DNA from 2 places in the Frigoribacterium sp. PvP121 genome. Region 1 is predicted to be linked to the other one. Evidence: predicted binding sites of a transcription regulator. Region 1 holds the regulator's gene; the other holds the start of a gene.
The links. Region 1 encodes LexA, which represses DNA repair genes until DNA is damaged. Its sites were predicted from a motif close to TCGAACANNTGTTCGA; they were not measured.
Positions count from the first base shown of each region.

Region 2: the regulator LexA is predicted to act here: its motif matches at 12,474-12,489, upstream of JOE43_RS09730 (DNA polymerase III subunit alpha).

Region 1 is NZ_JAFIBR010000001.1:2,731,635-2,747,096, forward strand. Features, by position in the region: gene JOE43_RS12690 (RNA methyltransferase) at 1-311, opposite strand, end outside; gene rplT (50S ribosomal protein L20) at 434-820, opposite strand; gene rpmI (50S ribosomal protein L35) at 851-1,045, opposite strand; gene infC (translation initiation factor IF-3) at 1,048-1,674, opposite strand; gene JOE43_RS12710 (DUF1844 domain-containing protein) at 2,075-2,377, shown strand; gene JOE43_RS12715 (SseB family protein) at 2,374-3,150, opposite strand; gene priA (bifunctional 1-(5-phosphoribosyl)-5-((5-phosphoribosylamino)methylideneamino)imidazole-4-carboxamide isomerase/phosphoribosylanthranilate isomerase PriA) at 3,213-3,959, opposite strand; gene hisH (imidazole glycerol phosphate synthase subunit HisH) at 4,090-4,725, opposite strand; gene hisB (imidazoleglycerol-phosphate dehydratase HisB) at 4,722-5,336, opposite strand; gene JOE43_RS12735 (histidinol-phosphate transaminase) at 5,333-6,418, opposite strand; gene JOE43_RS12740 (hypothetical protein) at 6,482-6,850, opposite strand; gene lexA (transcriptional repressor LexA) at 7,103-7,789, shown strand; gene hflX (GTPase HflX) at 7,913-9,460, opposite strand; gene JOE43_RS12755 (class I SAM-dependent methyltransferase) at 9,543-10,151, shown strand; gene dapF (diaminopimelate epimerase) at 10,195-11,079, opposite strand; gene miaA (tRNA (adenosine(37)-N6)-dimethylallyltransferase MiaA) at 11,076-11,987, opposite strand; gene miaB (tRNA (N6-isopentenyl adenosine(37)-C2)-methylthiotransferase MiaB) at 11,989-13,563, opposite strand; gene JOE43_RS12775 (regulatory protein RecX) at 13,608-14,669, opposite strand; gene recA (recombinase RecA) at 14,666-15,462, opposite strand, start outside.
Region 2 is NZ_JAFIBR010000001.1:2,075,879-2,091,340, forward strand. Features, by position in the region: gene JOE43_RS09680 (stealth conserved region 3 domain-containing protein) at 1-1,407, shown strand, start outside; gene JOE43_RS09685 (NUDIX domain-containing protein) at 1,460-1,960, opposite strand; gene JOE43_RS09690 (oxygenase MpaB family protein) at 2,027-2,857, shown strand; gene JOE43_RS09695 (phosphodiesterase) at 3,706-4,668, opposite strand; gene JOE43_RS09700 (alcohol dehydrogenase catalytic domain-containing protein) at 4,908-6,083, opposite strand; gene rpmA (50S ribosomal protein L27) at 6,216-6,485, opposite strand; gene rplU (50S ribosomal protein L21) at 6,502-6,810, opposite strand; gene JOE43_RS09715 (hypothetical protein) at 6,877-7,587, shown strand; gene JOE43_RS09720 (TraR/DksA family transcriptional regulator) at 7,584-7,919, opposite strand; gene JOE43_RS09725 (glutathione S-transferase family protein) at 7,916-8,938, opposite strand; gene JOE43_RS09730 (DNA polymerase III subunit alpha) at 8,949-12,437, opposite strand; gene JOE43_RS09735 (FUSC family protein) at 12,544-13,872, shown strand; gene JOE43_RS09740 (aldo/keto reductase) at 14,067-14,942, shown strand; gene JOE43_RS09745 (glucose-6-phosphate dehydrogenase) at 14,939-15,462, shown strand, end outside.

The sequences.
Region 1 (15,462 bases):
TGCTTGCAGACCGCGACCACGCCCTGCGGCGTGACGGTGTCGGCCATGACGTCGAGGACGGCCTCCGTGACGAACTCGGCCTCGAGGCCCGCCGCCTCCGCGGCCTCGCCCAGGGCGGGGTGGCGCTCGAGGGCGGTGGGAGTGACGAAGAGCTCGACGAGCAGCTCGGGTCGCCACGCCAGGGCCTCGGAGACCGCCTGGGGACCCTCCAGCAGGAAGAGGCCGGTGTCGGTGCGGGCGTCGCGCTTCGCGAGCTTGGCCACCGCTCGGACTCGGGGCGAACGGGGGTTGTCGAGGAGGGGGCTGCGCACGCCACCACTGTGCCACACGGCCCGGCCGGTGACGGCGGCGGCGCCGTCGCGCCGTGGACGCGGGAGAGGCCCCGACAGCGGTGCTGTCGGGGCCTCTCGGGCGGTGCAGGTGACGCGGTGGATCAGGCGGCGGCCTTGGGGGCCGACGTGTCGGCGGGCAGCGCGGCCTTGGCCGTGGCGACGATCGACGCGAAGGTGGCGGGCTCGTTGACGGCCAGCTCGGCGAGGATGCGGCGGTCGACCTCGATGCCGGCCAGGGCGAGGCCCTGGATGAGGCGGTTGTAGGTCAGGCCGTTCGCACGCGACGCAGCGTTGATGCGCTGGATCCACAGGCGGCGGAACTCGCCCTTGCGAGCACGGCGGTCACGGTACGAGTAGACGAGCGAGTGGGTGACCTGCTCCTTGGCCTTGCGGTACAGGCGCGAACGCTGACCGCGGTAGCCCTCGGCGCGTTCGAGGACGACGCGACGCTTCTTGGCGGCGTTGACCGCTCTCTTGACTCTTGCCATTTTCTTGTTCCTCTACGTTCGTGTCAGCGGTCAGTGACCGAGAAGCTTCTTGGCGACCTTGGCGTCGGCGGGGGCGAGCACCTGGTCCTTGTTCAGGCGAGCCTTGCGCTTGGCGCTCTTCACCTCGAGGTTGTGGCGCATGCCGGCCTGCTGCTTCATGATCTTGCCGGAACCGGTGACCTTGAAGCGCTTCTTGGCGCCGGAGTGGGTCTTCTGCTTGGGCATCTCTACTTGCTCTCTTCTGTGGGCGCGGCCGGTGCGTCGGCCGGCGCCTCGTCGGACGTCGGGTGCTTCGGGCCCTTGGCGGCGACCTTGCGGGCCTCCGCCTCGGCCTTGGCCTCGGACTTGTTCTTGTGCGGACCGATCACCATCACCATGTTGCGGCCGTCGATGGTGGGCGTCGACTCGACGCTGCCGAGCTCGGCGACGTCCTCCGCGAAGCGCTGCAGGAGACGGACGCCCTGGTCGGGACGCGACTGCTCGCGACCGCGGAACAGGATCATGGCCTTGACCTTGTCGCCGCCCTGGAGGAAGCCCTCGGCGCGCTTGCGCTTGGTCTCGTAGTCGTGCTTGTCGATCTTCAGGCGGAAACGGACCTCTTTGAGGATCGTGTTCGCCTGGTTGCGACGCGCCTCCTTCGCCTTCTGCGCAGCCTCGTACTTGAACTTCCCGTGATCCATGATCTTGGCCACGGGAGGCTTCGAGTTGGGGGCCACCTCGACCAGGTCGAGCTCGGCCTCGGCGGCGAGCCGCAGGGCCATGGCGATGGGGACGACACCGATCTGTTCTCCGGCGGGGCCGACGAGGCGGACCTCCGGGACGCGGATGCGGTCGTTCGTACGGGGATCGCTGATGCGGAACTCCTCTGTTGATGCTTCCGACACCACCGCGTCGGTGACACGGCGGGGAAAGAGGAGGTTCGTGGCCCCCACGCCTCACGGCGCGACAGGACCACTGCACCCTGGCTGCCTGTCTCCGACCTGAGCCACCTGCAGGGCAGGTGAGCTTCGGACGGACACCGACGGGGTGCCAACAACCCGGTAACCTCGTGTAACGGTCGAGCGCGGGTGGGAGAATCTCCACTTTCGCACGGAGCAGACGCTCCGAGCCTTGACGACTTTAGCAGAGGATCAGTTCGTGAGCCACTCCCCCCGAGACACCCCCGCCGCTGCCCCGAGCGACGCGCACACCCACCGCTTCGCCGACGACACGGCCCCGCCGGCGTCGGGCGGCGCCGACGACGCCGTCCGCGACATCGCCGAGGTCAACGCCGTCGAGGTCATCAACACCGTCGCCGTCCACCTGATGAGCGCCGCCGCCGTCAAGGTCGGCCTGGCCGACGACCCCCAGGCGCAGACCGACCTCGACGAGGCCCGCAAGCTGATCACCTCGCTCGCGGGGCTGGTCACGGCCAGTGCGCCGGAGATCGGCGACCAGCACGCCCGGGCCCTCCGGGACGGCCTCCGCTCGCTGCAGCTCGCGTTCCGCGAGGCGAGCGCCATCCCCGACGCGGTGGGCGCCGGCCCCGGCGAGAAGCTCACCGGCCCGGTCAACTAGGGCCGGGGCGGCCCGCCGGCGGGGACGACCTTCACGGCCATGCCGTCGACCCGCTCCGCGATGACGGGGTCGGCCGACCAGGCGGCCTGCAGGCGCCCGAGCACGGCGCTGAGCTGCTCCTGGTCGAGACCCGGCCGGACGCCCAGCTGCACGACGAGCTCGGGCGGGCCGAGCCGCGCCGACCGGTAGCCGGGCGCGACCGCCACCGTGACCAGCGCCTCCTCGGTGGCCGACGCCGTGAGGAACGCCTGCAGCACGTCCGGGTCCTGGTGGCTGGGCAGCCAGCGCTCGTCCTGCGCGACGGCCCACAGGGCCGGGCGCCGCAGGCCGAACTCGGTCGACGAGCCGGGGTCGAGCACGAGCCGGTCGGTGGCCTCGGCTGCGGCCGCCAGGGCGATGCGCCGGGCGTCGGCGGGGACGGGGCGTGCCTTCGCGTCCCAGGCCCGGAGCGTCTCCACCGACGTGAACGCCGGCAGCACGTCACGGCCGTCGGGGCCCGCGACCGTGACGATCGACAGCTCCTGCGTCTTGTCGACGACGACGCCGTGCTCGTTGAGCCCCTCCTCGCCGGCCACCGCGACGAGCGGGATCAGCAGTCGGGCGGGGCGGAGGGCGTCCACGACCGCCACCTCGTCGGCCTCCCCCGCGTGGAACCGCGTGAGGGCCTCGAGGAGGCGCGGGTCGGCCGAGCCGTCGTCACCCGCGTAGGCCGTGTCGTGGTGCTGGAAGGTGCGGCCCGCCCACGGGCGGCCGGCGCTGTCGACCGGGGGCACGGGACGCCCGTCGTGGGCGCTGCGCCCCGCGTGCGCCGCGCCGTGGCCAGGACCCTCCGACGTCACGCCGAGGCGACGTCGAGTGCGGCGCCGAGCGTGAACGCGCCCGAGTACAGGGCCTTGCCGACGATGGCGCCCTCGACCCCCCGGGGCACGAGCTCGCGGAGGGCCGCGATGTCGTCGAGGCTCGAGATGCCGCCGCTGGCGATGACGGGCTTCTCCGTTCGCTCCGTCACCTGCTTCAGCAGCTCGACGTTCGGGCCCTGGAGCGTGCCGTCCTTCGTGACGTCGGTGACGACGTAGCGCGCACAGCCGGCGTCCTCGAGGCGGGCGAGGACGGTCCAGAGGTCGCCGCCCTCCTGCGTCCAGCCCCGCGCGGCCAGCGTCGTGCCTCGCACGTCGAGGCCCACGGCGACGGCCTCGCCGTACTCCGCGATGACGTGCGCGGCCCACTCGGGGTTCTCGAGCGCCGCGGTGCCGAGGTTGATGCGCTTGACGCCGGTGCTCAGCGCGTCGTCGAGCGAGCGGTCGTCACGGATGCCGCCGCTGAGCTCGACGTTGATGCCCTTCACCTGGCGGATGACCTTCTTGATGATCGACCGGTTGTCGCCGCGCCCGAACGCCGCGTCGAGGTCGACGAGGTGCAGCCACTCGGCGCCCTGCTCCTTCCAGTCGTCCGCCGCGGCCACCGGGTCGCCGTAGCCGGTCTCGGTGCCGGCCTCGCCCTGGGTCAGGCGGACGGCCTGGCCACCGGCGACGTCGACGGCCGGGAAGAGGGTCAGGCCGGGGGTGGTGCAGAACTCGCTCATGCTGTCTCCCTCGCGGCGTGGCCGCGGGATCGTGCCCCCGTCGCGTCGGGACGACGCGCCTCTCGGGGCGGGGTCGGGGTGGAGGCGGCGGCCGGCCGGGCGGTCGGGCCCGGCCGGCCGTCGCGCCGGGTCACAGGGTGCCGAGCCAGTTCGACAGGAGCCGGATGCCCGGCTGCCCCGACTTCTCGGGGTGGAACTGCGTCGCCCAGAGCGGGCCGTTCTCGACGGCCGCGACGAACCGGCCGCCGTGGTCGGCCCACGTGACGTGCGGCTCGGGGAACGGGCGGATCACGTCGAGGGTCCACTCCTGCGCGGCGAACGAGTGCACGAAGTAGAAGCGCTCGTCACGGACACCGTCGAAGAGGACGCTGCCCTCGGGGGCGTCGACGGTGTTCCAGCCCATGTGCGGGAGCACGTCGGCCTTGAGCTCGTCGACGACGCCCGGCCACTCGCCGAGCCCGCCCGTGGTCGCGCCGCGCTCGACGCCGCCCTCGAAGAAGACCTGCATGCCGACGCAGATGCCCATCACGGGACGACCGCCGGCGAGGCGCCGGTCGATCAGCTCGCCGCCGCCCACCGACTCGAGCTGGCTCATCACGGCCCCGAAGGCCCCGACGCCGGGCACGAAGAGGCCGTCGGCCGACTGCACGCGACCGCGGTCGCGGGTCAGCTCGACGTCGGCGCCCGCGAGCTCGAGCGCCTTGACGGCCGAGTGCACGTTGCCGCTGCCGTAGTCGAGCACGGCGACGGTCGGCCGCGCGGTCACAGCGAGCCCTTCGTCGAGGGCACGCCCGAGACCCGGGGGTCGGGCTCGACGGCCTGGCGGAGCGCCCGCGCGAAGGCCTTGAACTCGGCCTCGGCGATGTGGTGCGGGTCGCGCCCGCCCAGCACGCGGACGTGCACGGTGATGCCGGCATGCACCGTGATGGCCTCGAAGACGTGGCGCACGAGCGAGCCGGTGAAGTGCCCGCCGATGAGGTGGTGCTCGAAGCCCGCGGGCTCGCCGGTGTGGACGAGGTAGGGGCGACCCGACACGTCGACGACCGCCTGCACGAGGGCCTCGTCGAGCGGCACGAGCGCGTCGCCGTAGCGCGAGATGCCCGACTTGTCGCCGAGGGCCTCCCTCAGCGCCGTGCCGAACGTGATGCCGATGTCCTCCACGGTGTGGTGCGCGTCGATGTGCGTGTCGCCGGTGGCGGTCACGTCGAGGTCGATCAGCGAGTGCTTCGAGAGCGCGGTCAGCATGTGGTCGAAGAACGGCACCGACGACGAGACGGTCGACCGCCCCGTGCCGTCGAGGTCGAGCGAGAGGGCGACGCTCGACTCGCTCGTCGATCGGGTCAGGGAGGCGGTGCGGGAGGCGCGCTGATCGGTCACGAGGAGAGCCTAATGTCGCGGAGGGCGTCGAGGAACGCGGTGGTCTCGGCCTCGGTGCCGGCGCTCACCCGGAGGTGGCCGGGGATGCCCAGGTCGCGCACGATGATGCCGCGCTCGAGGAGCCGTTCGAAGACGTCGGACGGGTCGTCGACGCCGCCGAACAGGACGAAGTTCGACCAGGTCGGCCACGGCTCGTAGCCCATCGCGGCCAGCTCGCGCACGATGCGGTCGCGCTGGCCCCGGATGTCGTCGACCATGGCGAGCATCTCGTCGGCGTGACGGAGGGCCGCGACGGCGGCCGCCTGCGTCAACGAGGAGAGGTGGTACGGGAGGCGGACGAGACGGAGCGCGTCGGCCACGGCCGGGTGCGCGGCCAGGTACCCGACGCGGGCCCCGGCGAAGGCGAACGCCTTGCTCATCGTGCGCGAGACGACGAGGCGCGGACGCCCCTCGAGGAGGGTCAACGCCGTCTGCTGCCCGGGCGGCATGAACTCGGCGTAGGCCTCGTCGACGAAGACTATGCCGTCGGTCGCGTCGTAGGCCGCCTCGACCGTGGCGAGGTCGAGCGGCGTGCCGGTGGGGTTGTTGGGGCCGCAGAAGAAGACGATGTCGGGGCGGACGCGCTCGATCTCGGCGACGGCGGTCTCGGGCGAGATGCCGAAGCCCTCGTCGCGGCGACCCTCGACCCAGGTGCTGCCGGTGCCGACGGTGATGATCGAGTGCATCGAGTACGTGGGCGGGAACCCGAGGACGGAACGACCGGGGCCGCCGAACGCCTGGAGCAGCTGCTGGATGACCTCGTTCGAGCCGTTCGCCGCCCAGATCTGCTCAGGCGTGACGCCGTGCCCGAGATAGGCCGCCAGCGCCTCGCGCAGGGCCGTGAACTCACGGTCGGGGTAGCGGTTGACCTCGTGCAGCGCCTCGGCGATCGACGCGACGATGTCGCGGGCCACGTCGGCGGGCACGGGATGCGTGTTCTCGTTGACGTTGAGGGCGACGGGCACCTTCTTCTGGGGGGCGCCGTACGGGGTCAGGCCGCGGAGGTCGTCGCGGAGGGGCAGGTCGTCGAGACTGAAGGACACCCCTCCATGGTAGGCGCGAGGCGCGCCCCGACCGTCACCGGGACGACGGCCGCTGCCGACGGGTCAGTCGGAGTACTTCGTCGGGACGGCGAGGGTCTGCCCCGCGCTGACCTCGGCGCTGCCGAGGGCGTTCAGCCGGACGATGTCGCTGACGACGTCACGGGGGTCTTTCGTGGGGGCGATCTCGTGGGCGACCTGCCAGAGCGTCTCGCCGCCCTCGACCGTGACGTGCTCGAACGCCACGGCGGCCGAGCTGTCGGAGGCCTGCGCCCCGGGGCCGGCGAGCAGGACGCCCCCGACGATGCCCGCCACGCCCAGCGCGACGGTGGCCGCGACGACGCGACGACCGCGGCGCGTGATGCGGAGACGGGTGCGGACGGGGGTGCCGTCGATGCTGGGGGCGATGCTGATGCTGCTGACGATGGCGCTCATGGGGTGGGTCCTTTCACCGCGAGAGAAGACTGCGAATTCGTGCCCGGCACTCGGCCGGGAATGCCGGACACGAAGACGTGTTCCGAACATACATTCGATCCGTGGTCGATTCAACCCCTCATCCCCCTCCGACGCCCTCCGGATCTGCGACACACTCGAACAGGTGTGTGGCTGGGGCGTCGTCATCGGATACGGTTTCGATCGATGGTGGGAGTCAAACAGCGACCACCGACATCCGACGTCAGGAGACAGATGAGCGACCCGCAGCGCGCGAGCGCGGCCGTGACGGCCCCCTCCCGCAAGGCCCTGACGGCGAAGCAGGAGTCGATCCTGGCGGCTATCCAGGCGAGCATCGCCCAGAGCGGCTACCCGCCGAGCATGCGCGAGATCGGCGACGCGGTCGGCCTCCGCTCGCTGTCGAGCGTCACGCACCAGCTCAACCAGCTCGAGCTCGCCGGCCGCATCCGCCGCGACCCGAACCGGCCTCGCGCCCTCGAGGTGCTCGCCGACGAGTCGGCCCCCTCCGCTCCGGTCACCACCATCCTCACCAGCAGCGACGACGGCGACACCGCCCACGTGCCCATGGTCGGCCGGATCGCCGCCGGCGTGCCCATCACCGCCGAGCAGCAGGTGGAGGACGTCATGCCCCTGCCCCGCCAGCTCGTGGGCAAGGGCGATCTCTTCATGCTGCGCGTCGTCGGCGACTCCATGGTCGACGCCGCCATCTGCGACGGCGACTGGGTCGTCGTCCGCCAGCAGCAGAGCGCGGAGAACGGCGACATCGTCGCGGCGATGCTCGACGACGAGGCGACCGTCAAGGTCTTCCGCCAGCGCGACGGCCACACCTGGCTGCTCCCCCGCAACAGCGCCTTCGAGCCGATCCTGGGCGACCACGCCCAGATCGTCGGCAAGGTCGTGGCGGTGCTGCGCTCGGTGTAGCGGGCTGGGTCGCGGCGGCCTCGACGGCACGACCCGCGACTCCTGCACCACCGTCGACCGTGACGACGAAGGCCCCCTGCCGAGACGGCAGGGGGCCTTCGTGCTGTGGCGGAGGGCCGGCGCTCAGCGCCGGGCGACCGCCGGCTGCACGAACGGTGCCAGGGCGGCCACGTCGCTCGGGTACACCCGGGCGTGGAGGCGCGTGCCGGCCTCCTCGTAGTCGGTCGAGACGACGCGGCCCGCGTCGTGCAGGTGCGCCACGACCTCTCCGCGGTCGTACGGCACGAGCAGGTCGACCTCGACCTCGGGCTCCGGCAGGAGGCCGGCGACGCGGTCGAGCAGCTCGTCGACGCCCTCGCCCGTCCGGGCGGAGACGAAGACCGCCGAGGGCTCGAGGCCCTGCAGCACGAGCCGCTGGTCGGCGTCGACGAGGTCGGCCTTGTTGAAGACGACGACCTCGGCGATGTCGTGGCCGTCGACCTCGGAGATCACCTGGCGCACGGTCGCCAGCTGCGCGGCCGGGTCGGGGTGCGAGCCGTCGACCACGTGCACGATGACGTCGCTCGCGGCGACCTCCTCGAGGGTCGACCGGAACGCCTCGACGAGCTGGTGCGGCAGGTTGCGCACGAAGCCGACCGTGTCGACGTACGTGAACGGGCGGCCGTCGGGCGTCGAGCTCTTGCGCACCGTGGCGTCGAGGGTCGCGAACAGGGCGTTCTCGACGAGGACGCCCGCGCTCGTCAGGCGGTTCAGCAGGCTGCTCTTGCCGGCGTTCGTGTAGCCCGCGATCGCGACGGAGGGCACCTCGTTGCGGTCGCGGTTCGCGCGCTTGGCGTCGCGCGCCGGCTTCATCTCCTTGATCTGGCGACGGAGGCGCGCCATGCGGGTGTGGATGCGGCGACGGTCGAGCTCGATCTTCGTCTCACCGGGGCCACGGCTTCCCATTCCGGCGCCGGCGCCGCCGACCTGGCCACCGGCCTGGCGCGACATCGACTCGCCCCAGCCGCGCAGGCGGGGCAGCAGGTACTCGAGCTGCGCGAGCTCGACCTGCGCCTTGCCCTCCCGGCTCTTGGCGTGCTGGCTGAAGATGTCGAGGATCACCGCGGTCCGGTCGATCACCTTGACCTTCACGACGTCCTCGAGGGCGCGTCGCTGGCTGGGCGCGAGCTCGGTGTCGGCGATGACCGTGTCGGCGCCGAGGGCGGCGACGGTCTGCCGGAGCTCCTCCGCCTTGCCCTTGCCGAGGTAGGTGCTCGGGTCGGGGTTCGGGCGGCGCTGCAGCAGCCCGTCGAGCACGACGGCGCCGGCGGTCTCGGCCAGGGCGGCGAGCTCGCGCAGGGAGTTCTCGGCGTCGCCGAGCGACCCCTGCGACCAGACGCCGATCAGCACGACGTTCTCGAGCCGCAGCTGGCGGTACTCGACCTCGGTGACGTCCTCGAGCTCGGTCGACAGGCCGCCCACGCGCCGGAGCGCGGCACGGTCGTCACGGTCGAGCTGCTCGCCGTCGGAGCCGACGTCGGTGAGCGAACGGGTCTGGATCGCCTGCGCGGGCGAGAAGACGGTGTACGCGGAGGAGCGGGCCGCCGCGCGCTCCAGCACCCGGGCGACGACGTCGTCGGGCAGCTGGTCGCCCTGCTCGGCGTCGAGCGGGGTGGAGGGAGTGTCTGTCATCGGTGTGATCGTAGCCCTTTCGTCAGGCAGGTCGCAGGGCGCCCGGACGGGCGGGCCCTGCATCTTCGGTAGGTTGTGGGTCATGTCGAGCGAGCACTACTTCTCCCGGGAGCCGGAGAGCGAGCTGCGTCCTCGCACGATCACGGCGACCCTCGCGGGCCGTGAGCTCTCGATCACGACGGCCGCGGGCGTCTTCAGCCCCGGCCGGGTCGACCCCGGCACGTCGGTGCTGCTGGCCGGCACCCCGGCGCCGCCCCCGGTGGGCGACCTCCTCGACGTCGGGTGCGGATGGGGGCCCGTCACCCTGAGCCTCGCGCTGATGTCACCCGACGCGACGGTGTGGGCCGTCGACGTGAACGAGAGGGTCCTGCAGCTCGTGCGCGAGAACGCCCGGGCCGCCGGCCTCCACAACGTCAACGCCGTCACCCCGGACGATGTTCCCGACGACGTGCGCTTCGCGACCATCTGGTCGAACCCGCCCATCCGCGTCGGCAAGGCCGAGCTGCACGGCATCCTCGAGCGCTGGCTCCCCCGGCTCGAGGAGGGGGCCGACGCCTGGCTCGTCGTGCAGAAGAACCTCGGCGCGGACTCCCTGCAGCGCTGGATCGGCGAGACGATGGGCGACGTCGTCGACGTGCGCCGCGCCTCCACCAGCAAGGGGTACCGCATCCTCCGCGCCACCCGCAGCTGACCCCGGGGAGGCGCGGGTCGGCCCCGCGAGGGAGCTGCGTGCGTCAGATGGTCAGGGCGCCGCTGTAGACCAGCTCGGCCGGCCCGCTGAGCGAGACGTGCTCGCCGTCGGGGTGAGCGGTGACACGGACGCCGACCACGCCGCCCGGCACCGTGACGAGCCAGGACGCCGGGGCGCCCGTGCCCGCCCAGTGGCGGGTCGCGAGGGCCGCGGCCGCCGCCCCGGTGCCGCAGGAGAGCGTCTCGCCGCTGCCGCGCTCGTGGACGCGCATGCGGATGCGGCCCACGCCGTCGACGACGAGGGGGTCGGAGGGGACGACGAACTCGACGTTGGCGCCGTCGCTCGGCACGGGGTCGAGCATCGGCGCGTAGGCGAGGTCGACCGCGTCGAGCTCGGCGTCGCCGGCCAGCGCGACGACGACGTGGGGGTTGCCCACGGAGAGCGAGAGGCCGGGGCGCGCGGCGTGCAGCTCACGGGCGCGCACGGTCGGCTCGGCGTCGTCGAGGCGCCAGGCCCCGAGGTCGACGCGGAAGCCGTCGACGGATCGCTCGACCCAGCGGACCCCGGCGCGGGTGCCGATCGCCAGGCGCTCGCCCTCGGCCAGCTCGACGAGGCCGCGCTCGAGCAGGTAGCGCACGTAGACGCGGATGCCGTTGCCGCACATCTCGGCGACGCTGCCGTCGGCGTTGTGGTAGTCCATGAACCACTCGGGGCGGCCGACCTCGTCGCCGACGAACCCGGAGGCGCCGCCGGGCAGCGAGGCGGTCTTCACGGCCCGGATGACGCCGTCGCCCCCCACGCCGAAGTGGCGGTCCGTGAGCGCCCGGATGGTCACGGGGTCTAGGTCGACCTCGGCGTCGGCATCGGTGAACAACACGAAGTCGTTGCCGGTGCCCTGGCCCTTGGTGAACTGCAGGGTGGTGGTCACCCGAGGAGTCTAGCGACGGCCCGCTCGACGGCCCCCGCCTCCCCCGTCGACGACCAGTCGACGTCGGGCAGGCGGCGGAACCAGCTGACCTGGCGGCGGGCGTAGCGACGCGTGAGGGCCTGCGTCGTCTCGACCGCCTCCCGCTGGTCGACCTCGCCCCGCAGCTGCGCCGCCGCCTGCGCGTAGCCGATGGCCCGCCGGGCGGTGACTCCCCGGTCGAGGCCGAGGGTCGCGAGGTGCGCGACCTCGTCGAGCAGGCCGCCCGCCCACATCCCCTCCACGCGCTCGTCGAGCCGCGGCACGAGCACGGAGCGCTCCTCGCGGAGGCCGACCACGAGGGAGTCGCGCCACCGGGGCGCCTCGTCGGGCAGGGAGGCGGAGAACGGCTCCCCCGTGATCTCCCCCACCTCGAGCGCCCGCACGAGCCGTCGGGCGTTGTGCGGGCCGATGGACTCGGCGGCGCGGGGGTCGGTCTCGCGGAGCAGCGCGTGGAGCGCGCGCGGACCGCCGCTCTCGCCCAGCGCCTCGAACCGTGCCCGCACGACGGGGTCGGTGCCGGGGAAGCGGTAGTCGTAGAGCACGCTCGAGACGTACAGCCCGGAGCCGCCGACGAGGAGGGGGACGGCACCGCGGGCCAGGACGGCGTCGACGGCCGCGCGCGCCTCCTTCTGGTACCACTCGACGCTGGCCTCGTCGGTGACGCTCAGGACGTCGAGGAGGTGGTGCGGCACTCCCCGGCGCTCGGCGGGCGGCAGCTTCGCCGTGCCGACGTCCATGCCGCGGTACAGCTGCATAGCGTCGGCGTTGACGACCTCGGCCGCCACCCCGCGGGCGACGAGGGCCTCCGCGAGGTCGAGGGAGAACGCGGACTTGCCCGTGCCGGTCGAGCCGACGATCGCGACCAGCACGTCAGCGGAGGTCGTCGGTCGTGCTGTAGATCGGCGTCGTCGCGACCCGGAGGGCCGGCAGGCCGAGCGACACGCGCGGCGCCGCGGTCGTGCCGGAGGCGCCCCCCGCGGTCGTGGGGACGCCGCAGGACGCCGCCTGGGCGCGGTCCCACGCATCGCCCGCCCGCGTGCGGCGGAGGCTCCAGGGCCGGCCGGGGCCCGCGTCGGCGATCAGGTAGAACGGGGCGGCGTCGGTGACCTGGACCGAGACGACGTCGCCGGGCCGCGGGGCCTCGGCACCGCCCGGCACCTCGACGTGCACCAGACGGCTGTCCTCCGCGCGGCCGGAGAGGCGCAGCGTCGCCGCGTCCTTGCGCCCCTCGCCGGCGGCGATCATGACCTGCACGACCCTGCCGACCTGGGCGCGGTTCTCGGCGGCGGAGATCGAGTCCTGCAGGGCGACGAGGCGCTCGTAGCGCTCCTGCACGACGGCCTTCGGCAGCTGGTCGGGCATCTCGCCGGCCGGGGTGCCGGGCCGCACCGAGTACTGGAAGGTGAAGGCGGACGCGAACCGCGCCTCCTCGACGACACGGAGGGTCTCGGCGAAGTCGGCTTCGGTCTCGCCGGGGAAGCCCACGATGATGTCGGTGCTGATCGCCGCGTGCGGCATCGCGGCCCGCACACGGTCGAGGATGCCCAGGAAACGCTCGCTGCGGTAGCTCCGCCGCATGGCGCGCAGCACCCGGTCGGAGCCGGACTGCAGGGGCATGTGGAGCTGCGGCATGACCGTCGGCGTCTCGGCCATCGCCTCGATGACGTCGTCGGTGAACGAGGCCGGGTGCGGGCTCGTGAAGCGCACGCGCTCGAGGCCCTCGACCTGGCCCACCGCACGCAGCAGCTTCGAGAACGCGAGCCGGTCGCCGAACTCGACGCCGTAGCTGTTGACGTTCTGGCCGAGCAGGGTGACCTCGATCGCGCCGTCCTCGACGAGCGACCGCACCTCGGCGAGGACGTCGCCCGGGCGCCGGTCGCGCTCCTTGCCCCGGAGGGACGGCACGATGCAGAAGGTGCAGGTGTTGTTGCAGCCGACCGAGATGCTGACCCAGCCGCTGTGCGTCGATTCGCGCTTGGTCGGCAGCGTCGACGGGAAGACCTCGAGGGACTCGAGGATCTCGACCTGCGCCTCGTCGTTGTGCCGCGCACGCTCGAGCAGGGCCGGGAGGGAGCCGGTGTTGTGGGTGCCGAAGACCACGTCGACCCAGGGCGCCGTCTCGAGGATGGCCGCGCGGTCCTTCTGGGCGAGGCAGCCGCCGACGGCGATCTGCATGCCGGCGTGCTTCCGCTTGACCCCGGCCAGCTGGCCGAGCGTGCCGTAGAGCTTCTTGTCGGCGTTCTCGCGAACCGCACAGGTGTTGATGACGACGACGTCGGCCTCCGCCCCCTCCGGGGCGGCGACGAGGCCGGACGCCTCGAGCGAGCCGCTCAGCCGCTCGGAGTCGTGGACGTTCATCTGGCAGCCGTAGGTGCGCACCTCGTAGGTGCGCGGACGGACCTCCGCCGGAGCGGCCGGGAGCGGGGCGGAGGTGACCGTCGTCATGGTGACCCAGTCTAGATCGGTGCCCACGCCCCGGAGCCCGTCGGTCACTCGAAGCGGACGCCGCCTCCCCGCGGGCTGCCGCCGCGGGGCAGCACCTTCTCGATGGCACGACGGACGACGTCGGACCGGTAGCCGCGCCTCATCAGGTAGCCGTTCAGGCGCCGCTCGGCGGTGGCGTGGTCGAGCCCACGGAGGGACCCGACGCGCTTGCGGGCCCACTCGTCGGCCCGGGACTGCTCGTCGTCGTCGTCGATGTCGGCCAGGGCCTCCTCGACGACCGAGGCGTCGAGCCCGCGCTGCCGGAGCTCCGACGTCACGGCTCCCCGACCGAGCCCCTTCCGCTCCTGCTTGGAGCGGACGAGGTTCTCCGCGAGCTCGCGGTCGTTGAGGAGCCCGACGCCCTCCAGGCGAGCCACCTCGCCCAGCACCACCTCCTCGTCGAGGTCACGGCTGCGGAGCAGCGTGGTCATCTCGGCGGAGGACACTCCGCGGCGCGACAGGGCGTGGAGGCTGACGTTCTCGGCACGTCGTCGCTGGGCGTCGAGGTCTTCGGGCTCGGGCTCGGTCGCCTCCACGTCAGGCTCGATCGTGGGCTCGACGGCCCGGAGTCGTGACCGGCTGCGGGGCGAGCTGGACGCCGGTGGCTCCTCCGCGGTCGGCTCCTCCGACGTCGGTGCCGACCAGTGGGCGCTGATCGCAGCCAGCCGCTCGGCGGTCTCCGCGACGGGATCGCCGGGAGTCGACGAGGTCTCGCCCTCCTCGTCGCTCGCCTCGTCGACGGCGGGAGCGCCGTCCACGGCGTCGGGCCGCCCGGCTGCCGAGCCCAGCGGGCCGGAGACCGCCCAGCCTGTCACGGGGTCGAGCTGCACGTCGCCGTCAGGGTCGAGGACTTCGGCGTCACCAGACGCGTCGACCGGCTCGGCGGCGACCGGCTCGGCGGAGGGAACGACCTCGAGACGGCGAGGCGGGGCCGCGGTGTCGTCGGCGACCGGCGCGGGCGCGTCGTCGGGCGCGGGCCGACGGCCCGACCCCGCACCCCGGACACCGAAGAGCGGTGTCACGGGGGCGAGGGCCGAGCCGTCGCTCTGCTCGTCGTCGTGCGTCATGCGCCCTTGCGAGCGGCGATCTTCGCCTCGATCGACTCGACCGGAGCCGCCGGGGCCGCTGCGGCGCCGACGCCGAGCTTGGCGAGGATCTTCTGCTCGATCTCGTCGGCGACGGGCGCGTTCTTGATGAGGAAGTTGCGCGAGTTCTCCTTGCCCTGGCCGAGCTGGTCACCCTCGTAGGTGTACCAGGCACCGGACTTGCGGACGATGCCGTGCTCGACACCGAAGTCGATCAGGCTGCCCTCGCGAGAGATGCCGACGCCGTAGAGGATGTCGAACTCGGCCTGCTTGAAGGGCGGCGCCATCTTGTTCTTGACGACCTTGACGCGGGTGCGGTTGCCCACCGCGTCGGTGCCGTCTTTCAGGGTCTCGATGCGACGGATGTCGAGACGGACCGACGCGTAGAACTTCAGCGCCTTGCCGCCGGCGGTCGTCTCGGGGCTGCCGAAGAACACGCCGATCTTCTCGCGCAGCTGGTTGATGAAGATCATGGTCGTGCCGGTCTGGCTCAGGCCACCGGTCAGCTTGCGGAGGGCCTGCGACATCAGGCGGGCCTGCAGGCCGACGTGCGAGTCGCCCATCTCGCCCTCGATCTCTGCACGGGGCACGAGCGCGGCGACGGAGTCGATGACGATGAGGTCGATGGAGCCCGACCGCACGAGCATGTCGGCGATCTCGAGGGCCTGCTCGCCGGTGTCGGGCTGCGACACGAGGAGGGCGTCGATGTCGACGCCGAGCTTCTTGGCGTACTCCGGGTCGAGCGCGTGCTCGGCGTCGATGAAGGCCGCGATGC
Region 2 (15,462 bases), 660 kb from region 1:
CCCGTGCTCGCGGTCGACGTCGTCCACCGCCGGGCCTTCATCGACGCGATGATCGCGGCCTCCGGCTCCGAGCCGTTCTACGCCAAGCCCCGCAAGGGGCAGGCCGTCCTCGTCGCCGAGGGGGGCCTCGAGTCCGAGACCGAGCGGGCCTTCAAGGTCTACCGCCCCCGCGTCGAGCCCATCGGTCGCCTGCGCTACGGCGCGGGCACGGCCGTCCAGGTCGAGTTCTGGATCCTCACCGACGACGAGGTCCTCGTGCCCGTCGAGAACTCCCTGATGCGGTACTCGCTGCCCCGTGATGAGGCCGTCGAGACGACCGTCGAGCGCTACGGCCTCGAGTGGCCGACCCTCGAGCACATGTTCGACGACCACGCCACCGACATCACCTTCGACATCGACATCGTCTTCTCCTGGGTCGACGGCAACTCGGTCGAGTACCAGCGCGCCCGTGCCGCCCAGGCGAAGCGCCACGTGGTGGGCGAGGGCGACGACGCCCCGGCCCGGTTCCGCCAGATCGACGAGCTCAAGTACGCCCTCCGCAGCGTCTACATGTTCGCTCCGTGGGTCCGCAACATCTACATCGCGACCGACTCGCCCGTGCCCGAGTGGCTGGGTGACCACCCCCGCGTGCGCGTGGTGCGCAGCGAGGAGTTCTTCTCCGACCTGTCGTTCCTCCCCACGCACAACTCCCAGGCCGTCGAGTCGCAGCTGCACCACATCGAGGGGCTCAGCGAGCACTTCCTCTACTCGAACGACGACATGTTCTTCGGGCGCCCGGTCGCGCCGTCGATGTTCTTCTCCCCGGGCTCGGTGACGAAGTTCATCGAGGCCGAGACCCGCATCGGCCTCGGCGTCAACAACACCGAGCGCAGCGGCTTCGAGAACGCCGCGCGGGTGAACCGGCGCCTGCTGCAGCAGCGCTTCGGTCGGGTGACCACCCGCCACCTCGAGCACACGGCCGCGCCCCTGCGCCGCAGCGTGATGTCCGAGATGGAGCACGAGTTCGCGGACGAGTTCCGGGCCACCGCGGCCAGCCCGTTCCGGGCCAAGGAGAACGTCTCCGTGACGAACTCGCTCTACCACTACTACTCGTTGATGACGGGGCGCGCGATCGTGCAGGAGGCCGCCCGGGTCCGCTACGTCGACACGACGACGGTCGCCGACCTCGCCTCGCTCTCCGACCTGCTGAAGAAGCGCTCGTACGACTTCTTCTGCCTCAACGACGGCAGCTTCCCCGAGGTCACCGACGAGGAGCGCACGGCGACGGTCACCGACTTCCTCGAGCGGTACTACCCGTTCGCCGCCCCGTGGGAGAAGGCGGAGATGGAGCGCGTCGAGCGCGAGTCGGCCGAGCAGCGTCGTCGCCTCCGCCGTGCGGGCGGCGACCAGGACCAGATCGAGGCGTAGCCCCGGGGAGTCGCGGTCCGGCACCCGCCGGCACCGCGCCTCCCGCAGGTGGTCACGCCGGGCGCTCGCCCCGGCGCACCTCGCCCGAGACGACGAACTGCGCGCTCGGGTCGCCCGACAGCGCGGCGTCGACGCGGGCGCGCATGTCGGCGGTCATCGGCGGCAGGTCACCCCGCGGGAACCACCGGGCCTCGGTGTTCTCGCCGTCGGCCGGCGACGGCTCGCCGCCCTCCCAGCGCATCAGGAACGTGTGGTCGAGGTAGCTGGCCTGGTCGCCGTTGTCGTAGACGATGCCCTCCGTCACCCCGAGGGCGGCGAGACGCACGGGCGCGACGTGGAGGTCGGCCTCCTCGAGCACCTCGCGCACGGCGGCGTCGGCGGGGTGCTCGCCCGGGTCGATGATCCCGGTGACGGGCGTCCACTCGCCGGTGTCGGAGCGCCGGACCATGAGCAGGTCGTCGCCCCGCTCGACGACGGCGGTCACGCCGGAGAGCCAGAGCGGCGCAGTGCCGATCGACTCGCGGAGGGTCAGGATGAAGTCGGGGACGGCCATGCCGCGAGCCTAGCGAGCCGCTGTCGGGGGAGCCTGCCCGCTCCTCGCCGCGCGTAGGCTGACGGCATGAGGGGCGACGGCGTGCGGTGGGGCGCCGACGTGCGCTCGATCTCCGACATGGCGGGGGAGTCTCTGCTGCTCGGCGGCGGCGGCCGGGCCATCCTGCTCCAGCTCGCGAACCCGGCCGTGGGGCACGGGGTCGCCGACCACAGCGACTTCGTCGACCGGCCGCTCGCCCGCCTGCACGGCACGATGACCTACCTCTACGCCATCGTCTTCGGCACGCCCGAGGAGGTGGCATTCGTGCGGGCGCTCGTGGACCGGGCCCACCGGCCCGTCAGGAGCACCGCCTCCTCGCCGGTCTCCTACGACGCCGTCGACCCGCAGCTGCAGCTGTGGGTGGCGGCGACGCTGTACGACTCGGCGATCTCGCTCTACGAGCGCGTCCACGGTGCGCTCTCGCCCCAGGCCGCGGAGGACGTGTACCGCGAGTACGTCGTGGTCGGCTCGGCGCTCCAGATGCCTCCCGAACTGTGGCCGGCGACCCGGGCCGACTTCCGCGCCTGGTGGGACGCCCAGCTCGCCGGGCTGTCCGTCGACGCGGTCACCCGCGACGTCGCGTACCAGCTGCTGCACCCCGTCAACGTGCCCGTGGCGTTGCGGCTGGCCATGCCGCTGGCGCGCCTCGTGACGGCGGGGCTGCTGCCGACGACGGTCAGGGAGGCGTTCGGGCTGCCGTGGGGAGCGGGGCGGCAGCGGCTCTTCGACCTCGTCGTGGGCGTGAGCCGGGTCGTCGTGCCGCGGCTGCCTGGCCGGGTGCGGCACGTCCTGCGGGACCACTACCTCCGTCGGCTGCGGAGCTACATGGCGCAGCAGGGTCCGGAGCGGGCGGTCTAGGAGCCAGCCAGGGTCGCGTCGTCGATCGCCGTCGCGTCGTGTCGCCCTCTCGCCGATCGTCCGCGGGGCCCTGCTCTCGAGCGCCCCGCGGTGAGGTGATGTCTCAGATCCCGAACGCCGAACGCGGAACTCGGAACTCCGAACTCGGAACGCCGAACGCCGAACGCCGAATGCCGAATGCCGACTGCAGGACCCTGTCCGCCGAACTCCGAACTCCGAACTCCGAACTCGGAACTCGGAACTCGGAACTCGGAACTCCGAACTCCGTACGCCGAACTCCGAACGCCGTACGCCGTACGCCGTACGCCGTACGCCGAACTCCGAACGCCGTACGCCGTACGCCGTACGCCGAACTCCGAACGCCGGACTCCGGACTCCGGACTCCGGACGCCGGACGCCGGACTCCGGACTCCGGACGCCGGACGCCGTACGCCGAATGCCGAACGCCGAACACGGACCGCCGAACGCCGAACACGGACCGCCGAACGCCGAACACGGAACGCCGGACTCAGACACGAAACGCCGAACGCCGCATGAGGGCACGATCTGCCCCCTGACACGACTGCGGGGCGCGCCGACCGTCGACAACTCCTGCGCGACGTCGCCGGAACGGCGACGGCAGCGGCGAGCGGGACACGGCGCAGGAGTTGCCGACGTGGCGCCCGTGCGCCGTGCTCAGGGCCGTCCGGCCCGAGCGAGGAGGTGCGGGTGCGGAGACGATGCCGAAGACCCGTGAGACGTGTCGACGACTCCTGCGCGACGTCGCCGGAACGGCGACGGCAACGGCGAGCGGGACACGGCGCAGGAGTTGCCGACAGGGCCGACCGGCAGCGGCCGGCCGGCTCGGGTCAGAGGGTGTCGATGGGGCCGGTCAGCGCGAGGTCGCGGGTGACGACGGGCACCGGGGCGGTGTCGGTCCGGCGGTGGCGGGGCGCGGCGGGGGCGATCCGCACGCCGGCGAGGGCGAGGCGCTCCGCCGTCGACGAGGGCGAGACGTACTCGCCGACCGTCGCGTACGAGCCGATCGGCACGACCGAGTGCACGACCGTGTCGGCGTAGACGTGCACCAGGTTGTACGACTGCGCGCCGTCGCGGCCGCGGGTGCCGCCGACGGCGAGGTCCTGCGTGTAGCAGGTGGCGGAGGCCACCGAGACGGGCACGCCCGCGAACATCGCCGTGGTCGAGTAGTGCAGGTGCCCGGCGATGATCGACCGGACGTCGCTGCCCTCGATGACCTCGGCCAGCGACGCCTGGTCGCGCAGCTCGACCAGGACGCTGAGGTCCTGCACGCTGGGCACCGGCGGGTGGTGCATGGCGATGATGGTGCCGTGCTCCGCGGGGGTCGAGAGCTCTTCCGCCAGCCAGTCGAGCTGGTCGCCGGTGAGCTCGCCGTGGTGGTGGCCCGGCACCGACGTGTCGAGCGTGATGACGCGCAGGCCGTCGACGTCGTAGACGAAGTCGACGGGGCGGTCGGAGGGCATCTGCCCGAAGAGCTGCTCACGGAACGCGCCGCGCTCGTCGTGGTTGCCCATGGCCCAGATGATCTGGGCCCCGAGGCGCTCCGCGACCGGCTCGAGCAGGGCCCGGAGCTTGCGGTAAGCGGCCGGCTCGCCCTTGTCGGCGAGGTCGCCGGTGAGGATGATCGCCTCCGGTCGCATCCCGGAGGCCTCGACCCCGGCGAGGATCTGTGCGAGACGACCCTCGCTGTCGACGTCGCCGTAGAGGTCGGCGTCACCGCCGACGAGGTGGGTGTCGCTGAGGTGCAGGATGAAGTGGTCGGGCCTCGGGTGCTCGGCCGTCCGGAGATCCATGGTTCTCTCATTCACGTGTCGCCGACGACGGCCCCAGGACGAGGCCCTCGTTGTTCCTTCGTCACCAGTCCACCATTCGTTTGCTCCACGGCCGGTGAACGTCGGTGCGTGTTCGGGTGAACGATCAGCGAACTGATCGGACACGTCGACGCCCCGCGACGCTACAGACGCGCGGAGGGCCCCGCCAGGCCCCAGGACGGGGCGGAGCGGGGCCCGGCGGGGACCTGCGGGGAGTCGCGCTACGGCTTGAGCACCACCTTGATGCAGCCGTCCTCCTTCTTCTTGAAGAGCTCGTACATCTCCGGCGCGCGGTCGAGGGGCACCGGGTGGGTCGTGAGGTCCTCGGTGCCGAGCGGGTCGGCCGGGTCTTCGACGAGGGGCATCAGGGTGTCCATCCACTGGTGGACGTTGCACTGGCCCATCTTGATGGTGATCTGCTTGTCGAAGAGGGTGAGGAAGGGAGTCGGGTCGGCCGTTCCGCCGTAGACGCCCGACAGCGAGACGGTGCCGCCGCGTCGGACGACCTCGAAGGCGAGGTGCATGGCGCTGAGGCTGTCGACGCCGGCCTTCTGCATGAGCGCCTGGCCGACCTTGTCGGGCAGGGCCGCGGCGAACTTCTGCACCATGCTGACGCCGCCGTGGTCGTGGGCCTCCATGCCGACGGCGTCGACGACGGAGTCGGGGCCGCGGTCGTCGGTCATGCCCTTGATGACGTCGGCGACGTCCTTCGTGAGGTCGAGCACCTCGACGCCGTGGCGCTCGGCCATGGCGCGGCGCTCGGGGACGGGGTCGACGCCGATCACCCGGAAGCCCTTGTGCACGCCGATGCGGGCCGCGAACTGGCCGACGGGACCGAGCCCCAGGACGACCAGCGTGCCTCCCTCGGGCACCTGCGCGTACTCGACGCCCTGCCACGCCGTGGGGAGGATGTCGCTGAGGAAGAGGTAGCGCTCGTCGGGGAGGTCGTGCCCGACCTTCACGAGGTTGGCGTCGGCGCGCTGGATGCGCAGCTGCTCGGCCTGGCCGCCGGGCACCTGGCCGTAGAGCTTGGTGTAGCCGTAGAGGGTCGCGCCGGAGCCGTACTCGGTCACCTGCGTGGTCTCGCACTGCGAGAACAGGCCTCGCTCGCACATGAAGCACGCACGGCAGGCGATGACGAACGGGACGACGACGCGGTCGCCGACCTGGATGCGCGAGACGGCCGAGCCGACGGCGGTGACGACGCCCATGGTCTCGTGGCCGAGGACGTCGCCCTTGTCGAGGTAGGGGTCGAAGACGTCGTAGAGGTGCAGGTCGCTGCCGCAGATCGCGGCCGAGGTGACCTTGATCACCGCGTCGGTCGGCTCCACGATCGTGGGGTCGGGCACCTCGGTGACGGCGACGTCGGCGATGGACTGGTAGGTGAGAGCCTTCATGCCTCCCGTCTACGCCCGGCGGCAGGGAGCGCGCTGGCCCCGTGGGGTACAGGTGTCGCGGAGACGACGGAGGCGGCCGCCCCGTCAGGGGGCGACCGCCTCAGCAGTGCCGCAGGTGCGGCCGGGGGGGTGCTACGCGTCGACGCTCACGGCGGAGGCGACGATGTTGACGACCTTGCGGCCGCCCTTGGTGCCGAACTCGACCGCGCCGGGGGCGAGGGCGAACAGCGTGTCGTCGCCGCCACGGCCGACGTTGGCGCCGGGGTGGAAGTGGGTGCCGCGCTGGCGGACGAGGATCTCGCCGGCGAGGACGACCTGGCCGCCGAAGCGCTTCACGCCGAGGCGCTGAGCGTTCGAGTCACGACCGTTGCGGGTGGACGATGCGCCCTTCTTGTGTGCCATGTGTGCTCAGCTCCCTTTACTTGGAGATCTTGGTGATCTTGACGCGGGTGAGGTCGGCACGGAAGCCCATGCGACGCTTGTAGCCGGTCTTGTTCTTGTAGTTCTGGATGACGATCTTCGGGCCGCGGAGGTCGTTGAGGACCTCGCCCTCGACGGTCACCGAGGCGAGGTCGTCGCCCGAGAGGACGGTGTCGCCGTCGACGTGCAGGACGGGGACGAACGAGACGGTGTCGGACGTGTTCGCCTTGAGACGGTCGACGGTCAGGATCGTCCCGACCTCGACCTTCTCCTGACGACCGCCGGCACGCACGATTGCGAAAGCCATGGGATCTCCTTGGTGCAGCTAAGTGTGAGGTGCCCGCGTTCGGACAACTTGGATAGTCTTTCACAGATGTCACGACCGATCAAACTTCAGCGCCCGCCGCGGTTCACCGCGGAGATCGTCGCCGACGCCCGACAGCGGCTGCTCGACCTGCTCGACGACCTCGACGGCCTCACCTCCGAGCACGCCGACGACATCGAGGTGTGGGGCTCGGCCGTCACGACGGCCGGGTGGGAGATCGCGACGCTCGGCCAGTGGCTGGGGCTGGAGGGCGAGGCGGTGCTGCTGCTCGGCGGCGCCTCCTACCCCGAGATCGCCGAGCACCAGGGCACCAGCGCGTCGGCCGTGTACGCCCGCGTCGGGCGGTCGCTGACGCTCGCCCCCTACGCGCACGCCTCAGGGGCGGACGGCGGCACCACACGGGTGTCGGCCGACGACCTCGACCAGGCCAGGGCGGACTACCGCGCCGACCGCGCGGGGGCCGACGGGGAGGGCGACGTCGAGGAGGCGGGGGTCGGCTCGGGCGCGTCGCTCGCCGACCGCATCCCCGAGGCCCTCCGTGCGGGGCCGCTGTCGACGACCGCGCTCGTGGCCGCGCTGCCGGGGTACCGCCGCAGCAGCGTCCTCTCGACCCTCAGCGTCCTGACCCGCCAGGGGAGGCTCGAGCGGGTCGGGCACGGCGTGTACGCGGTCGCCGACCCCACCGCTGCTCCCGACCCCGCCGCTGCGCCCGACCCCGGTGCGCCCGACCCCGGTGCGCCCGGCCCCGTCGCGAGCTAGCGCGCGCAGTCGATGCAGAGCCGCGCGGTCGGCCGGGCCGCGAGCCTCGCCTCGCCGATCCGGGCCGAGCACCGCTCGCAGCGGCCGAACGTCCCGTCGGCGAGCCGCCGCAGCGCCGCGTCGGCGTCGTCGGCCCGCTCGAGGGCCGACCGCCGCACCGCGTCGAGCTGCGACCGTTCGTAGGCGATCGTCGACCCCTCGGGGTCGTGCTCGTCGTCGACGTTGGCCCCCTCGCGGGCCGCGGCCACCGCCTCCATGTCCTGTCGGAGGCGCACGGCCAGGGCGAGCGCGTCGTCGCGGGTGGCGCGCAGCTGGTCGCCCGGGTCGATCACGCGACGAGCGGCGGCACCTGCTCGCCCTCGCGCGGCGGGGGCGGCGGGGTGCCGTCGCCGAAGGGCCGGCCGCCGAGCTCCTCCCGGCCGTGGGCGGTCAGCCAGCCCGACGGGTCGGGGCCGGCGGGCACGATGCCGGTCGGGTTGATGTCGCTGTGCACGACGTAGTAGTGCGCCTTGATCTGCGCGAAGTCGATCGTGTCGCCGAACCCGGGGGTCTGGAACAGGTCGCGGGCGTAGGCCCAGAGCACCGGCATCTCGGTGAGCTTCGAGCGGTTGCACTTGAAGTGCTCGTGGTACACCGCGTCGAAGCGGGCGAGGGTGGTGAAGAGGCGGATGTCGGCCTCGGTGATCGTGTCGCCGACGAGGAACCGCTGGCCCTCCAGGCGCTCGGAGAGCCAGTCGAGACGGGCGAACAGCGTGTCGTACGCCCGCTCGTAGCTCTTCTGCGACCCGGCGAACCCCGCGCGGTAGACGCCGTTGTTGACGTCGCGGAACACGACCGCGTTCACCTCGTCGATCTCGGCCCGCAGGTGATCGGGGTAGAGGTCGGGCGCGCCCTCGCGGTGGTGCTCGCGCCACTCGGTGGCGAAGTCGAGCGTGATCTGCGGGAAGTCGTTGGTGACGACCTTGCCGCTCGGCACGTCGACGATCGCGGGCACGGTGATGCCGCGGGCGTAGTCGGGCGTGCGGGCGAAGAAGGCCTCCTGCAGGCGCTCGATGCCGAGCACCGGGTCGCGGCCGTCGGGGTCGAGGTCGAAGGTCCAGCTGCGGGCGTCGTGGGTGGGGCCGGGCAGGCCGAGCGAGATGACGTCCTCGAGGCCGAGGAGGCGGCGCGAGATGACGGTGCGGTTTGCCCAGGGGCAGGCCCGGGCGGCGACCAGGCGGTACCGGCCCGGCTCGACGGGCCAGCCGTCGACGGCGTCGCGCGTGATCCTGTCCTCGATGTAGTTCGTGTCGCGGGTGTACTCCTGGCCGGGCTCGACGTACGTGCCCTTCGCCTGCTGGTCGTCGCTCATGCCCGCCACCCTACGCAGGGGCGTCCGAGAGGTCGGGCAGCTCGGCGCCCCCCGGCCCGGAGGCGGCCGAGGCACGGCTCGCCTGCCAGTCGCGCCACATCGCCTTCAAGTCCCAGGCGTTCTCCGCCTCCAGCGAGATGCCCTTCTCCCCGGTGCGCCGGGTGCGCCCCTGGATCAGCATGAGCTTGGTGCCGAAGAGCAGCGAGCCCGCCCGCGACTGGGCCTCCTCGAAGAAGGTCGCGTCGGCGCAGCCGGTGCCGTCGTCGAGGCTGATGAAGACGACCCGCTTGCCGCTGCGCATGGGCGGCGTCTGCGTGGCGATGCGGATGCCGGCGACGAGCACGGTCGTGCCGTTCCAGTGGTCGCGCAGGTCGGCGGCCCGCGTGACCCCGAGGTCGTCGAGCATCGGCCGGTAGCTCTCGACGACGTGCTCGCTGACCTCCATCGAGAGGATGTCGAGCTCGTCGCTGACCCGGTCGCGGAGGCTCACGTCGGGCGTGCCGGTCGGCACCTCGGCCGAGTCGTCGACGCTGAAGTCGAGCTGGTTCTCGACGTCGGAGGCGCGGGGCCGGGCGGTGCGCTGGGTCAGCGACCGCACACGGGCCAGCACGTCGCCCCGCGTGCGGCCCGGGCCGGCCAGCGAGTCGAGCGCCCCGACCTGCGCGAGGCGCTCCACGAGCCGCCGTGACGGCGTCGCGCGCTGCCAGAAGTCGGTGATGGAGTCGTAGGGCCGGCCCACGACGATCCGCGCGAGCTCGGCGTCGGTGATGCCGTGCACGTCGGCGAGCGAGAGCCGGATGCCGAGGTCGCCGGGGCGGCTCGGGGCGATCGGGGTCGCGGGGGCGCGCACGCGCTCGACGCTGTAGACGTCGGTCGACTGGTTGACGTCGAGCGGCAGCACGGGCACCCCCATGCGTCGTGCCTCGGTGAGCAGCAGCCGCTTCGGGTACATGCCGGGGTCGTGGGTGAGCAGCCCCGCGAGGAACTCCGCGGGGTAGTGGGTCTTCAGCCAGGCACTCTGGTAGGTGGGCAGGGCGAAGGCCGCTCCGTGCGCCTTGCAGAAGCCGAACGAGCCGAACCCCTTGAGCACCGCCCAGATCCGGTCGACCTGCGCGTCGGTGAAGCGCCTCCTGCCCCGCTCGTCGACGTTGGCCCGCGTGCGGCGCCGGAACTCCACCTCGAGGTCGTCGTCGGCGCCCTTGCCCATGTGCCGGCGGAGCTCGTCGGCCTCGGCGAGCGACACCTCCATCGTCGCCTCGAGGATCCGCAGGACGTGCTCGTGGTAGATCACGACCCCGTAGCTGTCGTCGAGGAACGACGCGAAGCTCGGGTGCAGGTAGTCGGGCTGCTGGAAGCCGTGCTTGGTGTCGAGGAAGGGCGCGACCATGTTGCCCTTCATCGGCCCGGGGCGGAACAGCGAGATGTCGGCGATCAGGTCGCTGTAGCGGTCGGGCTGCATCTTGCCGATCAGCTCGCGCTGGCCCGGGCTCTCGATCTGGAACATGCCGAGCGTGTGCGTGGTGCGGATGGCCTCGAAGGTGGGCTCGTCGTCGTGGGGGATCTCGTCGAGCTCGACCCGCCCCTCGCGGTTCACGTAGGGCACGTCGACCGAGAGGCCGCCCGCGACGGCTGCGCGGGAGCCGTTGACCCGCTCGATCTCGTCGAGGGCGTAGGCCATCGAGCTCTGCATCCGGACCCCGAGCACGTCGAGCTTGAGGAGGCCGGCGTCGTTCATGTCGTGCTTGTCGAACTGGCTCATCGGCAGGCCGATGCCGCTCGGCTGCACGGGCGTCGTGCTGAGCAGGTCGGAGTCGCCGAGGATCACGCCGCACGGGTGCATCGAGATGTGCCGGGGGAGCCGGTCGAGCCGCTCGGTCAGGTCGACGAGGAGGTCGATCTGGCCGTTCTGCCGCGCGAGGTCGGCGATGGCGCGCAGCTCGGGCTTCTCCGCCATGGCGGTGCGGAGGTCACGGGCGTTGGAGCGCCACACGTTGTTGGCGACCATGTCGATCTGCTCGTCGTCGAGGCCGAGCGCCTGGCCGGCGTCACGGACGGCCCCCCGGCCCCGGTAGGTCGACTGCATCGACATGAGGGTGACCCGGTTGCTGCCGTAGCGGTCGAAGATCGCCCGGTAGATCTCGTGCCGCCGGGCCGACTCCACGTCGATGTCGATGTCGGGCAGGGTCTCCCGCTTGTTGCCGAGGAACCGCTCGAAGAGCAGGTCGTGCTCGATCGGGTCGACGTTCGAGATGCGCAGCAGGTAGGTGACGAGGCTGCCCGCGCCCGACCCGCGGGCGGCGTTCCTGACCCTCATGTCGCGCATCAGCTGCGAGACGTCGGCGACGGTGAGGAAGTAGCCCGCGAAGCCGAAGCCCGAGATGATGCCCAGCTCGTAGCGCATGCGCTCCTCGACGGTGCGGCGGAGGCCCTGGCCCGCGTGCCCGAAGCGGGCCGTGACCCCCGCCTCCGCCCGGCGGAGCAGCACCTGGTCGGGGTCGCCCTCGACGCCGATCGCGCTCAGCTCGGGCACCTTGGGCTGCCGCCAGCGGAGGTCGGCGTCGGGGTCGAGCCGGCAGCGGTCGGCCAGCCGCTCGGTCGCGGCGAGCATCTCCTCCGCCGCCCGGCGCGACAGCGACGAGGCGTCGGCGACGAGGTGGGCGATCGCGCGCATCGCCGCGCCGTCCTTCAGGGTCGCCTGCGCGTTGGGCTGCGGCGTGAAGGAGCCGAGCGGTGCCAGGTGGCCCGCCGAGTCGAGCACGTCGGCCGTCACCGCGCCGTCGGCATCGAGGTAGCGCACCGCGTTCGTCAGCACCGCCGGCACCCCCACGTGCTCGGCGAGCTCGAGCATCCGGGCCGCGTGCCGCACGCTCCGGCTCTCGCCGGGCTCGGTGAGGTGGCAGACGACCTCGACGACGACGCCCCCCGGCAGCTCGCGGGCCCAGTCGGCGAGGAAGGCGGCGGCCGCGGTGCTGCGCCCCTCGCGCACCAGCCGGCCCACGTCGGAGTCGGGGCCCAGCAGCACCGTGGCGGAGGCGCCCTCGTCGCCCCGCAGGAACGCCCGCAGCCGGGAGCGCCCGATGGTCGCCGTGCTGTTGGCGCTGCCCGCCGCCCGGCGCGTGGCCCGGCCGTGCGCGGCGCTGATCAGGCGGCAGAGAGCCGCCCAGCCCTCGCCGGCCCGGCCCTCGCCGGAGCCGTGGGCGAGCACCACGACCCGGTCGACCGGGGCCGCGGCGGAGGCGGCCGTCCGGCTGCCGGTCGCCGTCGCCGTCGCCGCCTCCGCCCGGTCGTCGGCGCAGCCCAGCTCCACCCCGACGATCGGGTCGATGCCGGCCGACCGGCAGGCCCCGATGTGCCGGATCGCCCCGTAGAGCCCGTCGCGGTCGGTGATCGCGAGGGCGTCGGCCTCGTCGGCCGCCGCCCGCTCGACCAGCTGGGCGGGCGGGGTCGTGCCGTGGTGCGCGCTGAACGAGGAGGCCACGTGGAGGTGGGTGAAGCGCATGGTCGTGCTCCGAGTCGGGACCCCGGCCAGGTCTGGTCGAACGTGTGTTCGATCAGTGTACGTCCTCGGCTGGGCCGCACCGCCGCCGGGCTGTCATCATCGGTGCATGCCCGACCGACGCCCGAGCGGCTCCCGCCCCGACGTCCGGGGTGACGTCCGCACCGCCTCGCGGTGGGCGCGCGTCCTGCTCGGCCAGCCGCGCCTCCTGCTGGCCGTGAAGGCGGCGCTCGCCGCGGCCCTCGCCTACTGGCTGGCGCCGCACGTGCCCGGCGTGGCGGCCGAGTACCCGTACTACGCCCCGCTCGGCGCGGTGATCGCGATGTACCCGACCATCAAGGCGTCGCTCCGCCAGGGCGTGCAGACCCTGCTCGGCCTCGTCGTGGGCATCGTGCTGGCCACGGTCGTCTTCTCGCTGCAGGAGGGGCAGCCCGGCGTGCTCGCCGTCGCGGCGGTCGTCGGCGTGGGAACGCTGCTCGCGGGCATCCGCCGGCTCGGCGCCGGGCGGGACTGGGTGCTCACGGCCGGGCTCTTCGTGCTGCTGCTCGGCGGCAGCGCGACCACGGAGGGCGACCAGGCCGACTACTCGACGGGCTACGTCATCCAGGTCGCGGTCGGCGTCGTGGTCGGGCTGACGGTCAACTACCTCCTCGTGCCGCCGCTCTACGCCGGGCGGGCCGACGAGCGGCTGCGCTCGCTGCAGGCCTCGCTCGCCGACCGCACCGACGACGTCGCCGCGGTCTTCGAGGCCCGCTGGCCGCTCGAGGGCGACGACTGGGAGCGACGCGTGGCGGAGCTGCCCGGCACCCTCCGGCGGGTGCGCGACGCCGTGCAGTACGCCGACGAGTCCCGACGGCTCAACCCGCGCTGGAAGCTCCGGCGCCGCGACCTCGGCCAGGAGTACGCCGACCTCGTCGTCTTCGAGCGCGTCGGGTTCCACCTCCAGGACATGGCGGAGGTCTCCGGCATCCTGGGGCGCCGCATCGGCCGCCAGATCGGCATCGTCGAGGAGCTCGCGCCGGTCGTCGCCCGCGCCGCGCACGCCGTCGCCGAGGTCGTCCGGCTCCGGGGCGGCGACGACGTCGACGCGTTCGTCGAGGCCCGGCGCCGGGTCGCCGACCTCTGGGAGGCGATCGACGAGCACCGGCACCTGCCCACCACCGACACCAGCGGGGGCGTCTCGATCGCCGTCTCGATGGGCCGCATCATTGCCGCGCTCGACCCCGACGACACCACGGCGCCCCGACCCGACGACGACGCGGTGCCGGACGACACGGGGGCGGACGACGAGGGCGGGGGAGGCGCGGGGAGCGACACCGAGGCCGACACCGGCCCCGCCGACGGCCGCGCGGGCGACGGACCGACCGAGGGCGGCACCGACAGCACCGGCCCCGTCGACGACCCCACCGCGCCCCGCGACACCGAGCCCCGCCGGTGAACGTGCTCCCCGCGGGAGCAGTACGGTTGACCGGGCACCGGCGCCCGAGCGCGACGCGCTGCCCTCCCCGGGCGGCCCCGCGGGGGCCGGGAATGGTCCGCCGCCCGTCGCGTTGACCCACCGGGGCCCCCAGCACACCGGCGCGGACGCGCTCGTCGTCCGCAGCTCTCGGCCCGCATCGAGGAAGGACGACCATGACCACCGACACCACGTCCCCGTCGGCGGCTGCCTCCGGGCAGTTCACCATCGGAGGCGACCTCCCCGTCACCCGCCTCGGGTACGGCACCATGCAGCTCACCGGCGAGGGGGTCTGGGGCCAGCCCCGTGACCACGACGAGGCCGTCCGGGTCATCCGGCGGGCCGTCGAGCTCGGCGTGACCTTCTTCGACACCGCCGACTCCTACGGCCCCGACGTGGCCGAGCCGCTGCTGCGCGAGGCCCTGCACCCCTACGGCGACGACGTCGTCATCGCCACCAAGGCCGGCCTCACCCGCCCGGGCCCCGGCGACTGGCGACCCGTCGGCCGCCCCGAGTACCTCCGCCAGCAGGTGGAGATGAGCCTCCGCATCCTCGGGCTCGACCGCATCGACCTCTTCCAGCTGCACCGCATCGACCCGGCCGTGCCCCTCGCCGACCAGGTCGGCGAGCTCGCCGCCCTGCAGCAGGAGGGCAAGATCCGCCACATCGGCCTCTCCGAGGTCTCCGTCGACGAGCTCAAGGAGGCGCAGCAGACCGCGACCATCGCCTCCGTCCAGAACCTCTACAACCTCGCCTCCCGCGACGCCGAGGCGCTGCTCGACCACAGCGAGGCCGAGGGCATCGCCTTCATCCCGTGGTTCCCGCTCGCCACCGGCGCGCTCGCCGCACCGGGCGGGCCGCTCGACGCCCTCGCGACCGAGCACGACGCCACCCCCTCGCAGCTCGCCCTCGCGTGGCTGCTCCGGCGCTCGCCGGTCATGCTCCCCATCCCCGGCACGTCCAGCGTCTCGCACCTGGAGGACAACGTCGCCGCCGCCCAGATCGACCTCAGCGACGACGAGTTCGCCGCCCTCACGAAAGCTGCACAGTGACCGACACCACCACCCTCATCATCCTCGGAGCCTCCGGCGACCTCACCGAGCGCCTCCTGCTGCCCGGCCTCGCCAGCCTCCTGAAGAGCGACCGCGGCGTCGACGTCCAGCTCATCGGCACCGGCCGCAGCGAGCGCACCCCCGACGAGTGGGACGGCGTCGTCAAGACGGCCTTCAACGGCGACGCCGGCAGCGACCTCGCGAAGAAGACCCTCGCCTCCAGCCGCTACATGCAGGGCGACCCCACCACCGTCGAGCACCTCAAGGCCCTCTTCGAGGCCTCCGAGGGCACCCCGGTGATGTACTTCGCGCTGCCCCCGGCGATCAGCACCAAGGTGATCCAGGCGCTCGCCGAGATCGACCTGCCCGACGGCCTGCGCCTCGCCCTCGAGAAGCCCTTCGGCTCCGACGAGGAGAGCGCGCGTGAGCTGAACGCCGAGCTGCTGAAGATCGTCCCGGAGGAGCGCATCCACCGGACCGACCACTTCCTCGGCCGCGCGACCGTCCTCAACATGATCGG